DNA from 3 places in the Brevibacillus ginsengisoli genome. Region 3 is predicted to be linked to each of the others. Evidence: predicted binding sites of a transcription regulator. Region 3 holds the regulator's gene; each other region holds the start of a gene.

Region 1 (5,191 bases), on a different contig from region 3:
CTACGAAGTCACTCATTCAAGAATTTTTGCAACGTGTGCAAAAAGGTGAAGATCAAGGCAAGTTCGACGTCTTGACTGACCGAGAAAGAGAAATCCTGGTGCTCATCGCCAAAGGCTATTCCAATAAAGAGATTGCCGAGCAATTGATTGTCTCAGTCAAAACAGTCGAGACACACAAGAGTAAAATCATGGAGAAGCTACATCTCAGAACTCGTCCTGATTTAGTTCGTTATGCGGTGAAAAAAGGCTTGCTAGATTTTGAATAAAGTAAAAGGTGCCCTTCCGGCAGATTGTTCTACTGGAAGGGCACCTTCTTTTCTTATTTATACTCCACTCGGAGTCGTAAGGCCGATCTCTTCATCAGTCAGGAAGCACTGTGGATCGGATTCCCAGAAGTCGCCATAGTATCCAAATGCGCGAGGACGGAAGTTTCCGTTACATACATTGAAGTACTGACAGCTAGCGCAACGGCCTTTGATCATCTCTTTGCGATTGCGTAGACCTACAAGGATTGGATGATCACTGTTCCAAATTTCTTGGAAGCTGTTTTCACGCAGGTTACCAAACGTAATTTGTTGACTGAATTGATCTGGATGGATGTTTCCGCGGTGGTCGATGTTGCAAATCGCGATACCGGAGCGGTTTCCACCGTTGCGGACCAATTTTTCATAGATGCGTTCCGCTAATTCAGGGTTTTCTTTTTTAGTTTTGAGATAGAGGTATACGCCGTCCGCATGGTTATCAACGGTCAGGATTTCGCGTGGGGTTCCATTATCTGCGAAACGTTGGATGGCTTCAAGAATGGTGTCTAGGGCTTCGCGAGATTGCTCATGCGTAATATCGTCTTCTACGGAACCGCGACCTGCATACACCAAATGGTAGAAACACGCGCGCGGAATATTTTCTTCTTCCATTAAATCTAGGATGGAACGCAGGGAATCGATATTGTGACGATTCATCGTGAAACGCAGACCCACTTTTTGACCGACTGCTAAGCAGTTACGAATCCCTTTCAAGGTCATTTCGAAAGCTCCCTCTTTACGACGGAACTTATCGTGAGTTTCACCGATTCCATCAAGGCTAATCCCAACGTAGCTTACGCCAAGATCTTTCAGCTTGGCCGCTTTCTCAGGAGTAATCAGTGTACCATTGGTCGAGAAAGTAATACGAATCCCTTTGGAAATCGCGTATTCTGCTAATTCGAGAATATCAGGACGAATGAGAGGCTCTCCACCGGAGAAGAGAATAACCGGGACATTCGCTTCCGAAAGTTGATCGATCACGTTTTTTGCCTCTTCTGTGGTAAGCTCTCCGTCGTATGCAACCGCTTCCGAACTAGAGTAACAATGTAAGCAATTCAGGTTGCAAGTACGCGTGATGTTCCAAACCACAACAGGTCCATGACCTTTATGTGTACCGCTGTGTTGTCCGCGTGCTTCCTCGGAATAACGCAGCTTGTCACCAAAAGTTTGAGTTGTTTCAAGCAGACTGGACAATCCAATCATTTACTAATTCCTCCCTTATGATTGCATAAACCCATTGTAACAACTGAAATGGACGTGAGATGTGATATTTTTCACAACTTTTCAGAACAATTTGCGTTACCATGTGTTTATAAGTAAGGGAGGGAATGGGAATGCCGCAATCTTTGAGGGGTTGTATAGCGAAATATTACCATCACAACCGTTCAGAGCTACTCGCTTTTTACTATAAAGATCATGAGATTGTAGAAGATCGCTTGGAAGAACTCAAGCTTGCCTTATCAATCAATGATCTATGGACAGAAGAAAATTGCGAAGTTTTAGATAAATTTAGCTCATTCATGCGGCATGAACTTGAACATCATCTATTGGAAGAAGAGCTGTTACTCTTTCCGTTGATCGCTAAAGTGTTAGGAGAAGCAAGCGGACCCGTCCGAGCCATGAATACCGAGCACAGTCAGTTACGGATGCTGCGAGCCGAATTGACAGCGGAGATAGAAGCCTGTCGCCGGAATAAAGTAAGAACCGAAAGATTTAACTGTCTATTCCAGCAGGTTGACGAATGTCTCGCCGAACACATTTATAAGGAAAATTACGTGCTGTTTCCAATGGCTGAACAAATTCTCTCCGAAGATCAAAAAGCAAATGCTCTTTGCGAATTATTAAATATGCGTCATCGAACCAATTAACTCACAAGTCACAAGGAGTGAATGTAGTGAAGTATAATGAGAATCCGTTTATTGCCATTTGGGAAGTGACTCGTGCATGTGCGTTGAAGTGCTTGCACTGTCGAGCTGAAGCTCAGCCGCTGCCTGACCCGCGCCAGCTTACACACGAGGAAGGCAAGGACTTAATTGATCAGATCGCACAGATGGGCAATCCGCTGCTCGTTTTTACAGGTGGGGACCCGCTGATGAGACCTGATTTATTCGAATTGACTCGTTACGCAATCTCCAAAGGGCTTCGGGTATCGATGACGCCAAGTGCGACTCCACGTGTAACGCTTGACGCGATGCGAGAGGCAAAAGATGCCGGTTTGGCGCGTTGGGCATTCAGTGTAGATGGTCCTAACGCTGAGGTTCATGATCAGTTCCGTGGAACAAAGGGTTCTTTTGACTTGACGGTGAAAGCGTTAGCAAATTTAAAGGAATTAGGTCTACCTATTCAAATTAACACGACTGTCTCACGTTACAACGCCCATCTGTTGGAAGAGATTGCTGCGTTGGTAGAGGACTGGGAAGCCGTTCTTTGGAGTGTGTTCTTCCTGGTGCCAACCGGACGTGGGCAAGTAGACGATATGGTGTCGCCCGAAGAACATGAGCGCATTTACGAATGGCTGTTGAAGAAAACCAAGGAAGTAAGCTATAGCATTAAAACGACGGCAGCACCTGCTTTTCGCCGTGTAGCGATTCAAAAGAAAGAAGTCATTATGGATTCTGGACGTGTCGTTCAGAAGGAGAAGCGCCCAGATTTTATCGGACGCGCCGTACACGGTATTACGGATGGTCGCGGTTTTGTCTTTATTTCTCATATTGGTGATGTTATGCCAAGCGGTTTCTTGCCAATTCCTACGGATAATGTGCGAAATACACCGTTGGCTGAAATTTATCGGAACAACCCGATCTTTAAAGATTTGCGTGACACAAGCAAATATAAAGGAAAGTGTGGCGCATGTGAATTTAACGAAATTTGCGGTGGTTCACGCGCAAGGGCATACGCCGTAACAGGTGATTATTTAGAAAGTGATCCGGGATGTGCTTACATTCCAAAAGGTTGGAATCATGAAGGAAGTGAGGTAGCTTGCAACCAGTAAGCAACCAAACGAAGCCAACTTGGATTTTTCCACGTGAACATGGGGCATGGGCGATGTTGATCATGCCCTTTTTATTAGGAATTGCGATTTCTGGGCATACACTCTATCACGCGTTTGCCGGTATTGGGTTCTTTATGGGCTATTTGGCCATGTATGCTTTTCTCGGGATCGTGAGGCAGCCAAGAAGAATGAGGGAATTGCTATTATGCTTCCTCGTATATTCACTTGGAGCAGTCTGTTTCTTGCTGATTCCTTTTCTTTACAAGCCTCAAGCGTTTCTCCCGGTTCTTGCGATGGTGCCATTATTGGGAATTTCCGTCATATTCATTGTGAAGAAGAAGGAACGTCACTTTGGCAATGATTTGGCGGGCATTACGGCATTAACGATGCTATTACCCATTGCAGCTAGCCTCGGACAACAGGTGCAAGTATCCACTGTTCTTCTTGCTATGGGACTTAATATCGTCTACTTCACAGGCAGTGTGTTTTATGTCAAATCGATGATTCGGGAGCGAACGAATCAGTCATTTCGTATGATTGGGATAGCCTACCATGTCTGTGTGTTGCTCACCGCTTTGCTTTTTCAGTCCACGACACTACTAGCTCTTTTATTTATTCCGAGTACGATCAAGATGCTCTCCGTGATACGAATCCAACAACTTAAACCGATAGCCGTCGGAATTACTGAGATCGTGAATGCCGTTTGGTTTGTCGTTGGAGCCTTTTGGATATTATAGGAGACTTATTTGACCATTGAAGCGTTTTTTGATAGCATCTTCTCTAGTTGTTCAAGGTGAACTGCAAGAAGGAGGAGTATGTATGACAGCTATCCAAAAACGTTGGATGTTCATAGGAATTGTAATCCTTGCCATAGTAGCGGGCGTTCTCATCTACAAAGGCATGCAAGATAAAAGTCCGATGGTTCCATTACTCTCGTATGACTTGAAGCAAAAACAAGTGACGCAAGTAGAAGATTATCTGAAAAAGAACCATTATGAATTCGAGCTTAAAGACAAAAAAATATATGTTCATGAATCCAAAGCAGAAGAGATTCTGGTGAACATGAGCGCTCAGGGGATTCCATCACCATAGATTATCCCGTGAAGAGCATGACGAAAAAACTATCTACAAACAGCTTCGAACTGTTTAGATAGTTTTTTTCGTTAGCAGAGGGAATTCCGACATTCAAGAACCAATATAAAAAGACCGCAGACCATGAGACCTAGGTCTAAAGAAGGAAAATACGAACGTCTACTTTAATCATCGGTAAATAAAATCGTAAACTTTACTTTCAATTTTTTAGTAGTAAAGCAATATATTCATGAGAATTTTTTCGGTAAAACTGTTATAGAATGAGGAGAATAGTGGAAAAATGCCCAAAAAGAAACTACAATATGGTAGAAGTACCGAAGAACTATAAATATTAATCCAAGGTGAAATATGAGAACTCTCTGCTTTCTTCTCGCGTCCATACATAGTCTCTCGGATCATGAGGTCAATTTTGATTTGTTTCAAGTTATCAAACAAGACCATGCAAATCAGCTTAGGGAATTGGTGAAGGCGAACAACTCGCTGCCAAGACGTTATTTTGAATTCCTGGTGAAAAGTGGAATTATGGAGATTCAAGGGGTAGATACGTTCGAAAGTATTACCGATTCGATCACGGCCATTGGGATGAACATTAAATCCATTGGAACGACCGTTCTGTTTGATATGTGTTTTTCTCCTCAGACCTATAAGCTTTGGCAGAATTGCGATGCGATGATCGAAGAAATTACATTGCCTGGTGATATCTTTGAAGAGTATGTGTATCGATTGGGGGCGTTGAGTCGATTCCGATACTTGGGCAGAATTGACGAACCCACAACCGCGATTAGCCTGGGCGAGAATGACATGA
Region 2 (5,191 bases), on a different contig from region 3:
GTTAATTTCTCTCGCACCATTCGGACGTCCGTTAAAATAGATGATCTCCGTCACAACCACTCGATCCTGACGAATGGTGATTTCTCCTTTAATCTGTACTTTTGTCCCATCGGGTGCATAAAACAGGATTTGACCAGAACCAATATCTTTCATAAAAACCTCCTACAGCGTACCGTCTATGACTTCTATAGTAGGGAGAAAGTAATGATTCCGTCAACTTATTTTCAGAAAAATTGTAACAAATGTCACATCTATCGGTCAGGTTAGACTAGTGTCATTCGTATTATCTAGTCCTTCAGTTTCCCAACTATTGGAGGATACCGATTCACTAAAAGCTGTTTCGGCAGGAGATTTCGAATGCTCGAATGTGGATTGGACGGATTGAACGTCCGTCGGCTGAGGACTGAAATCATGCAACAAATGAGAATGCGATAATTCGTTCACGGATGGAACAGGATAATGGTCGTGTGAATGGATGTAATCCCATACCTCGTACGCCTGGTGCGCGCAATTCGCGGCTCCCTGCAACGTTAGCTGACGAATCTTGAAATCTGCGCATTCCAATGCGGCGTGCATTCGCATAGTGGCGCTAGCTTTGTGCAGCGTTAACATGCATGAGGCTAGTTCGATGTCTGACATAGAGTGATTGCGATAAGGGGAATGAACATTGGTCAGAGCATTGGGGACGTTTCCTTGATTGACTCCAGTTGTCCAATCTCCAAACGAATGGTAGGAAATCGTTTTACCCGCCGCAAGTCCATGGACAAAATGAACGAGTTCGTTATATTCCACTGTCATAAACCGCAATTGGTTTAACGCGATCTGCCGCAATGAAGAATCTTGGATCGATTGTAAATAAAGTTGAAACGTATGGATGGTGTTAATCGTATTGGTTAATACATCGTGTAATTCAATAACCTCATGAGCACCGTAAGCATGATGAGTCATCAGGATTCTTCCTCCTTCAGCGCGTTATTCACATTCTCCAGTATGTCCCAAATGGCCATTACCTACTAATGATTGAATTTGGGCTACCCAATTGAACCATGACAAAGGAGATCAAGATGTTTGAGCAAATCACCCAAATTTTTATGCAATATGGAGCATTCGGGCTTTTTTCGATGGCGTTCCTTGATTCTTTCGTGCTTCCCGTGCCCCCGTTTTTTATGCAAATCGCCATGAGCCTACTCGATCCTAGCAAATCCTTTCAGTATGCCACCTATGCTTTTCTTGGCTCTATCCTTGGTGCTCCAGTGGGATTCCTGTTGGGGAAGTTCTTAGGAAAACGATTCTTGGATCTGATTTTGCCCCAAAAGTGGGTAGATGTGGCCACTGAGAAGTTCACGCAGAACGGAGATGCCGCAATCTTAATTGGCTCTTTTACTCCCATTCCGTTTAAAGTGTTTACGATTTTATCGGGCGCCTTCGGATTCTCTTTTTTCAGGCTCATGATGTACGCCATCCTGGGAAGAGGACTCAAGTTTTATTTGATTGGCGTGTTGTTTTACTTTTACGGCAAGCATGCCAAAGAAATCCTGGATAACTATCAGGGAATGGCGTTGTTCGGAATCACAGTACTGCTCGTGATCACCTGGTATGTCGTTCAAAAAAGAAAACGAAAATAACTTACAGCTCGCCTTCTAGAAAGGTGGGCTGTTGTTTTTTTACCTAGACAATCACCTAAACGAACTTCGCCAATATATTGATAATGTAGGTTTCAGCGTGGAGGTGAACGAATGGCACTTATCAAGGCAAACTCAAGTGACGTAGATTTACTGGCTCGCTTACTTCGGGCAGAAGCAGAAGGAGAAGGTGAACTCGGCGAACTAATGGTAGGTAACGTTGGCGTGAATCGTATTTACGGGAATTGCATGGATTTTAAAAACATCCGGACAGTGAGTGACATGGTCTATCAATCTCCTGGTGGATATGAATCCGTACAAAAACCGTATTTCTATCAACGGGCCCGTGATAAAGAAAGACGTCTGGCAAAACGAGTGATAAACGGGGAAAAACAACACCCAGCTACCAATTCCTTATGGTTCTTCAAACCTGAAGGAGGCTGTCCAGGTCAATGGTTCAACCAAGCAAATGTTGGACGGTATAAATCTCACTGTTTCTTTGCCCCGATCCCAAGCAATTGCCCACGCGTTTACTAAGTTCATCCAAGCGAAATCGAGTACATCAGAAGGAGAGAGAAAATCGATGAGTTATCCAAGTCTCGGTGGACAAATGATGATGCCTTGCTACGATTGTAGTCAAACACCCATGATGCCATTTGATCAGCAGCAGTCTATGGGAATGGGAATGCCAATGCAACCAATGATGCCCATGCAGCCCATGCAGCAAATGATGCCGATGCAACAAGTTACGCCCGTTCAGCCAAGTGGAAGCGCAATCCCCGGTACACCAACTGGTTTTGTAGAAGAATCTTATATAGAAAATATTTTACGTATGAATTTAGGGAAAATGGCTACGATTTACCAGACTTTTGAAAACAACAGCGAATGGAACGCCAAAGTATTCAAGGGCATCCTCGAAGCAGCTGGACGCGACCATATTATTATTAGCGATCCCACAACAGGTCGTCGCTACCTGCTCTTGATGGTGAACCTAGATTACATTACGTTTGATGAGCCCCTAAATTACGTTCGTCCACAACTGCCACCTGGAGTTCGATAAGCTGTTCCATACGAAAAACCGACTTGGGCCATTAGCTAAGTCGGTTTTTCTATTCGTCAAAATGTGTAATTAGGCGAACCCGATTTCAACCAGGAACTGTTTGAGCGTGTCTGCCGAATGTTTTAATTGAGCTTCTTCTTGTTCTGTGAGAGGTAATGGGACGAGATGTTCTACGCCATTTTTTCCAACGACAGTAGGTACTCCGATACAAACTCCGCTGATTCCCTGGTAATCTTCCAGATAGGAGGAAACAGGAAGTACGGAGTGTTGATCTTTCAGAATGGCTTCGCAAATACGGGCGAGCGCCAAGGCGATCGCATAATAGGTGGCGCCTTTCTTTTGGATGATTTTGTAGGCTGCCCCCTTGGTGTTCTGATAAATTTCCTCTTTATGCTCATCGGATAAATGCCAACGAGAGTCTTGATCGGTTTTCTCAGGAAGTAAACCAGACACGTACATGGAACTCCATACAGGAACTTCCGTATCACCATGCTCACCCACGATTAAACCGTGAACACTTCGCGGATCGACCCCCATCTTCTCAGCGATGAGATAACGGAAACGCGAGGTGTCCAAAAGTGTTCCCGAACCAATGACTCGGTTCTTATCCCAACCGGACAGCTTTAACGCAACCTGCGTCAAGATATCCACCGGGTTGGTGGCAATCAGTAGGATCCCGTTCTGATTGTACTTCGTTATCTGTGAAATGATGGAATCGAAAATCGAGACATTGCGATTCATCAGGTCGATCCGCGTCTCACCTGGACGTTGGGCCGCACCAGCGGTAATTACAATAATGTCTGCATCTTTACAATCGGCATAAGTCCCCGCTGTTATTTTCATCGTATTGGCAAGCAACAGACCATGATTTAAATCGAGTACGTCACCCATTGCCTTGTCTTCGTTGGCATCAATAATAACCAATTCATTAGCCAATCCTTTTAATAAGACCGTATAGGCAAAAGTAGCACCTACTGCTCCACTACCGATCAATACAATTTTTGAAGAAATTCCCATTTAATTCACTCCACATACGTTCATTATTGTGCATCACCTCTCCCTTACATCCAGACCCTTCGTCTAACGGGACATGCAGGCTTGAAAAAAGGATTGAAAACTAAGGGATGCTTTTGTTAGTATTGTAACAAATTTCCCTTTCATTCATGTGACTAAATTCACTGCAAAATTCTCAAAAGATCGTCACACGAACTCCTTGATTCTTCTTCTCGTTTATTTGTTATACTTTACGTAAGACTAACTTACTTTATTTACGTGTATGATGAGGTGATCAAACAATGCCCCCCAACGGGCTATCTTTTGCCGAACAAATCTCATCGGCATTTACCGCACAACTCGAATCCAAAGCGACGCTCCAGACGTTCAAAGCCCCACATGTATTGTTTAACGATGGTGATAAAGCAGACTTTGTTTATCTTATTTGTTCAGGCTCCCTGAAACTAATGAAAACGACCATGGATGGCAAGGAACTGACCTTGCAGGTTTGTGGTCCAGGGGAATTAGTTGGAGTCGTAGGCATATTTGAAAAGAACCTGGTGTACAATTCCACAGTAATCGTCATGGACGTCTGTGAAGTTGCCATTGTACCTCGCGCAACCCTCGAAAATCTGCTGCTTTGCAACAGTGAATTCTGCATAGAGTTCATGCGTTGGATGGGAAGGGTCCATCGTCGCACTCAATCTAAGTTCCGCGATTTACTTTTGAATGGAAAAACAGGCGCACTCTACTCGACATTAATCCGCATGAGCAATTCGTATGGGGTGCCTCAAGAAGACGGCAGCATCCTAATCGATTTATCCTTAACCAACCGTGACCTCGCTCAATATATAGGACTGACTCGCGAAAGCGTAAATCGGATGCTGGCAGAGCTTCGCAAGCTGGATGTAATTGATATACTTCCACTGGGACATATCCTGATCAAAGATATTCATTACCTTAAGACAGCCATTCATTGCGATGATTGCCCACCTGATATTTGCCAAATATAGGGAAATATTACGAAACCCCGTTCCTCATTGACGGGGTTTTTTCGTAAATTTTTTCCTTTTCTCCCTTTCACTCCAAGGATGTCTGTACTACAATTCTTATTAGGATACATAGTGAAGGACGAGCCTAACGCAAGGAGGAACTCACGATGCTTGAAAAGATGAATCTTAATCAGCAATACGAAACTGAAAAGGATTATAAAGCGGAATTGAAAGAATATCAGTTGGAGCTTTTACTGTTGCAGCGCGAGCTTCATCAGGCGGGAATCCCTATTCTTATCGTCTTTGAAGGCTGGGATGCGGCGGGTAAAGGTGGCGCCATTCGTCGTCTCACCGAGCGATTGGACCCTCGTGGTTTTCAGGTTCATTCGATTGCGGCACCAGATGGAATTGAAGCCAAGCATCATTATTTGTGGAGATTTTGGAATCGTCTGCCCCAAAAAGGAAGTTTCGGAATTTTCGATCGTTCCCATTATGGTCGGGTATTGGTAGAGCGGGTAGAGAAG
Region 3 (5,191 bases):
GACATCGTTAAACGCTTCCGATACCTTTACCTCATGGCCTGCATCACGAAAGCCGTTTGGAAGTCCATTTATCCACTTGGGGTGACTTTCCAAAAATAGCACTCGCATGAATGTAACCCCCACCCCTTCAAAATTTAATAACGCAACACTGTCCTTTGTTCACGATCGATGATGTTATTATATTGGGAACCTTCATCATCGTCCTGAGCGAATTCACCACTCCAAATATAATTGGTCAAGTGCACATAACAAAAAAACCTTCCTGTTATAGGGAAGGTTTTAACGCTTATGAAGCAGCTGTAACTGCGTTGAGACGATAAGACTTGATGACTTTGCCAGTCCAAAAATCATAATAGACGTAATTGTAACGATTTTCTTGATCGACAAATACGGCTTCCCAGAACTTATTCTTAGCGTCCTTGCCTGGAACAATGTGAATAATTCTCGGGTTTTTGTACCCTTTTTCCAAGGCGGTCTTCACGCTTTCTTTGGTAACGGCGCCATCAAGAATCTCAAAATCAACAGAATCAGGAGTCAACCAAGCAACGATAGGTGTACCAACTTGGTTCTTTCCAATGACAACCGCATATGTTTTATTGCCACGGTATTCATCAATCTGATCGATCTGGGTTATTCCTGTTCGTTCTTTGGTCCATTGTCGAACCTGATCCTCATACTGATTCTTGTCGCTAATCACATTTGAAATCATGTTATACGAAAAGCCGCCGATTACCAACACAATCGCTACAATGACTAATCCAATCCGAAGATACACAAACGTTTACTCCTTTTATCCAAGCAACCATGATCCATAAGGAATTGCTTCTTCTCTTAAGAAAACCGAAAAATTAGTTGATCATGTTTTGAAAGTTGCGATTGACTGGCTTCCAGATTGACAGTCAACTGTTTCAACTGATGATCATTCGTATCATACCACAGCTCATAGCGGATGACTACACTCTCCATATAGTGATCTAGGACAGCATCTGCTTGAAATTGAGGACCTAACCATAAGGCTAACATCTCACGAACCTGATCGGCAGGAAGAGTGAACTGGAATCCTTTACGATTAGATGGATTCCCCTCCAGAATACGGGGTTCAATGGAATGTAATTGTCCCTGAATCACTGCTGCATGTTCATATGGTGTAAACAAGGCGTAGGGTAAGAACTCCGGATTCTCCTGGTGACCATCTATCACAAGGGAAAGCTTTGAGTTTGAGCGCTTCATGTTGATGGTGTGACCTGACACCTCACCGGATAAGTCAAACCCTTCTCCATGATACACTCCCCGGTATAACTGACCCCGCGTCTGGACTTGATAGGAGATTGGATAATCTGCCTTTAGTTGGTTGATTAATTTCTCTACTTGAATCCGGTTTGCATCAAGCGTACCTTCTTCACCATCAGTTGCTGAGTGTGCATAGAGGGGTAAGGTTTGTTCTGTCCATTTCGCCAGGGCGACTCCAAGTACAAACAAACTCACAAAAATAGGAAATAGCCACCAAAGCTGTTTTCGTCTGATGTACAATTCTATCCCCCCTCGTCCCAGGTTCCTAAAAATTATGCAGGACAAGAAGGTTTTAGAACGATGCCGAAAACTTGCTAAACATAGCGAAAGGACGAAGGGTCATACTACAGTTACACCCCAAGGAGGTGAGCGTGTGAAACTGCCGACGACAACCCTGGATCCAATGGAGTCGTTGCTACAGGAGTACACCGTTTCCTGGGCAGGGTTATCATCACCGCTTAGAGCATTACCTCAGCCATCAACAATTGATTATCGCCACACCTCATTGAAACACATTTGGCGGAACTGCCACGATGGAAGCTAACCAAAATACCCCTACCTACACTTTTTGCCGCACCAAACTCCCGTCAATGCTCTGATGGGAGGACTTTTTCATTCATCTCCATGAGGGTGAAACTTATCGATTCAGCTTTTGAAACATACGATTCGCTTCAAAAATAACTTGTTCTTCATCGACCGTCAGAAGTTCGTTATTTCGCATGATAAATTGACCCGCAACAATCGTATCGGATACGTCACGTCCATTGGCTGCGTACACCACATGCGAGATAGGGTCATGCGCAGGATGGAAGTGAGCTTGGGCACTGTTGAGCATGATCATATCCGCTTGTTTGCCGACTTCAAGTGAACCAAGCTTGTCTTTTTGGAAGACACCGTCTGCTCCAAGGATCGTTGCCATACGAAGTGCCTGTTCGGCTGGAACGGCAATCGGATCATGGTTCACACCTTTATGAAGAATAGCTGACAACTTCAGCTCTTCAAACAGGTTCAGGTTGTTGTTACTGGCTGAGCTGTCTGTTCCAAGCGATACACTGATGCCTTTCGCAAGCATGTCAGGAACCCGAGCTACACCACTCGCCAATTTTAGGTTGCTCACGACGTTATGAGATACTTTCACATCATATTTTGCCAAAGTATCGATCTCTTCATCCGTTAAATGTACGGCATGCGCCACAAGCGTTGGTCGTGAAAATACTCCCAAATTCTCCAGATGGGCTACTGGACGAACTCCATAATCCTTCACGTTTTGCTCCACTTCAAAAGCCGTTTCGGACATATGAATATGCATCGGAAGGTCCAACTCATGAGCGCGTTCAAGAATTTGCGTAATAAAATCTGGTGTACAAGTATACGGCGCATGTGGAGACATCATCACAGTGATGCGTCCATCTGCTTGATTGTGCCAGTCACGGGCAAATCGAGTGGCTTCTTCTAGTTTGGCCTTACGCTCTTCAGCTGAGCAGAATCCAATCATACCGCGGCACAAACGAGCGCGCATACCAGAGTCTTGTACAGTTTGGGCCACTTCATTCATGTGATCGTACATATCCACAAAGGTGGTTGTACCTGTACGGATCATTTCGATAATGGACAAATAAGCTCCCCATTTGACGTGATCAGCCGTAAATTGAGCTTCGAGCGGCCACATCTTGTCTTCCAACCACTGCTGAAGCGGAAGGTCGTCCGCATACCCGCGCAAAAGGGACATTCCCACGTGTCCATGAGTATTAACAAAACCTGGGAGTATGTATTTATCTTTCCCGTTAATGATTTCATCATAGCCAGACAGATCCGCTGGGGTCTCACCTACATATGTAATGATATTTCCTTCGAAAGCAACTGCTCCATCCAGAATCACATCATTCGTTGGATTCACGGTTATGATAGTAGCATGTGTAATGATCGTTTTCATTTTCTTAGGACTCTCCAATCATTGTGTGATATACAAACCTTTAGCCATTAGGTAAGGTAGTACGCTAAGCTTTGCAAACTGGATGTCACATCCGCGTTATGCACTCGCACATCCTTTTCCATTCGAAGATTCATTGGCGCAAAATTAAGTATCCCTTCAATTCCCGCTTCGACTAACAAATTCGCTACTTCCTGCGCTGCCTGAGCAGGTACAGTGATGATGGCCAAACGAATTTGCATGCTGGACACGACTTCTTTTAGGGAGTTCATCGAATAAATTTTTAAGCCGGCAATCTCTTTTCCTTGCTTGGATTCATCCGCATCAAAAATAGCGACGATCCGCATGTTGTCCTTCAAATAGACGTTATAGTTACTGATCGCATGTCCCAGGTGACCTGCCCCCACCAGAGCAACATGGATTTCCTGGTCAAGCTTTAGAATTTGTCTGATTTTCTCGATAAGATAATCGACATCGTAACCAATCCCTTTTTTCCCAAAATCCCCGAACGCGGCTAGATCTTTACGGATTTGGGCCGGATTCACGTCTAATATTTTTCCCATTTGTTGAGAAGAAACCGTTTTAACGTCCATTTGCTTCAATGAAGTTAAATAACGCAAATAAATTGGAAGTCGATTGACAACTGCATCTGAAATTTTAGGTGCTTTCATGCTCCAATTCCCCCTCTCTATTCCTTTTTACGCTTTAAAACCTTGTAGTCTTTTCCATTGGATAAAATCGTAATCGTTCCGTGTTGTCCTGTTACGTATGTTTCCGCCCAGGATTCGCTTAATCGTTCCATGATCTCCGACTGGGTTCCCTTGAATCCGTTCTCCAAGATTCCGGACTCGATAACAGCCACCTGCGCGTCCACTTTACTTAAAAACACCTGCGAAGAGGCTTGATTGCTTCCCTGATTCGCCACCTTTAGAATCTCAGCTCGCAAAAGTTTTGGATGGCGCTCCAGGAGTCTTTCTTCACTTTTTTCTCCAATGCCGCTTGTGAATAGATACTTTATTTTATTTTGCCGTAAAAGGAACACCAGAGAATGATCTTGTGGAGAAAGAAATAACGGCTCACTTGGATTGAGTACTTTTATGGTGATCTCATGATCGAAGGCCAGCTCATCTCCTTCCCGAAGAAGGACTAGTTTTTTAGCTTGACCAATCGGAACGACATGGCGAATGGATCTGCTGATGGCTTCTGGTATCATTACCGTGTCAATCTGTAAGCTATTGGCGAGTGTCTGGTAACCTCCCGCATGGTTGGGTAAATCGTTGGTAATGATGACATAATCCAGTTTGGTTACTTTGCGTTCCTGTAATAACTCTATCAAATCTGAAGCATCTTGTGCACTGCCTGTATCAATCAGCAATTTCTTGCCATTCGGGAAGCGGATCAGTGTGCTCTCTCCCTCATTCAGCGGGAAAAATGTTGTCACCATGCCGATAAAGTCATTCTCATTTTCGCTCAAAATGGGGTCGTCCACTTTGACGACATTCTTCAGATGCTCATCTATTGTGCAGGCCGCAAGTAGTAAAGTAAGAATCAGAAGCAATGGGTACGTATATTTCATGGAACCAACCACCCTTATAAAACAGTTGGTTCATTCTATGACTCTTCGTCCACTAGCATACCGTTCAAAAATGGTCGAATCATTTCACGCAATTGTGTCCAGGTACCTGTCTTCGTCTGAAAAGGCGGTAGCGACTTCAAGAAGGATCGTCCGTACCTGGATTCGACAATGCGGGTATCAAATACCACAATGACTCCACGATCTTGATGATGGCGTATCAGACGTCCTACTCCTTGCTTGAATCGTATGATTGCATGAGGTAGCGACAAGGCCATGAACGGATTTTTCTTCTCTTCCTTTAGTTTCTCCGAACGCCCTTCCGTTAATGGGTGATTTGGCGGCGCAAAAGGCAACCGAACGATAATCAGGCAACTTAAAGCATCACCCGGTATGTC

The links. The regulator Rex, encoded in region 3, represses fermentation and respiration genes when NADH is low (regulators of the CRP and FNR family bind a similar motif). The targets are predictions, from matches to a motif close to TTGTGAAATATTTCACAA.
Region 1: a site for Rex is predicted at 1,565-1,582, ahead of ACQCN2_RS13530 (hemerythrin domain-containing protein). Genes of this name have one in related genera too.
Region 2: a site for Rex is predicted at 3,846-3,863, ahead of ACQCN2_RS01435 (L-lactate dehydrogenase). Genes of this name have one in related genera too.

What each region holds. Positions count from the first base shown of each region.
Region 1 covers NZ_JBNJQR010000006.1:43,043-48,233, forward strand. The annotation lists gene ACQCN2_RS13520 (response regulator) at 1-266, shown strand, start outside; gene ACQCN2_RS13525 (radical SAM protein) at 324-1,505, opposite strand; gene ACQCN2_RS13530 (hemerythrin domain-containing protein) at 1,637-2,170, shown strand; gene ACQCN2_RS13535 (TIGR04053 family radical SAM/SPASM domain-containing protein) at 2,197-3,294, shown strand; gene ACQCN2_RS13540 (YwiC-like family protein) at 3,282-4,031, shown strand; gene ACQCN2_RS13545 (hypothetical protein) at 4,114-4,386, shown strand; gene ACQCN2_RS13550 (AlbA family DNA-binding domain-containing protein) at 4,735-5,191, shown strand, end outside.
Region 2 covers NZ_JBNJQR010000001.1:254,879-260,069, reverse strand. The annotation lists gene ACQCN2_RS01460 (hypothetical protein) at 1-153, opposite strand, end outside; gene ACQCN2_RS01455 (spore coat protein) at 259-948, opposite strand; gene ACQCN2_RS01450 (YqaA family protein) at 1,065-1,625, shown strand; gene ACQCN2_RS01445 (cell wall hydrolase) at 1,737-2,159, shown strand; gene gerQ (spore coat protein GerQ) at 2,296-2,682, shown strand; gene ACQCN2_RS01435 (L-lactate dehydrogenase) at 2,752-3,699, opposite strand; gene ACQCN2_RS01430 (Crp/Fnr family transcriptional regulator) at 3,978-4,688, shown strand; gene ACQCN2_RS01425 (polyphosphate kinase 2 family protein) at 4,835-5,191, shown strand, end outside.
Region 3 covers NZ_JBNJQR010000002.1:188,470-193,660, reverse strand. The annotation lists gene ACQCN2_RS04530 (DUF3880 domain-containing protein) at 1-108, opposite strand, end outside; gene ACQCN2_RS04525 (cell wall elongation regulator TseB-like domain-containing protein) at 287-775, opposite strand; gene ACQCN2_RS04520 (hypothetical protein) at 832-1,530, opposite strand; gene ACQCN2_RS04515 (amidohydrolase) at 1,928-3,223, opposite strand; gene ACQCN2_RS04510 (redox-sensing transcriptional repressor Rex) at 3,271-3,891, opposite strand; gene ACQCN2_RS04505 (ComEC/Rec2 family competence protein) at 3,909-4,796, opposite strand; gene dinG (ATP-dependent DNA helicase DinG) at 4,832-5,191, opposite strand, start outside.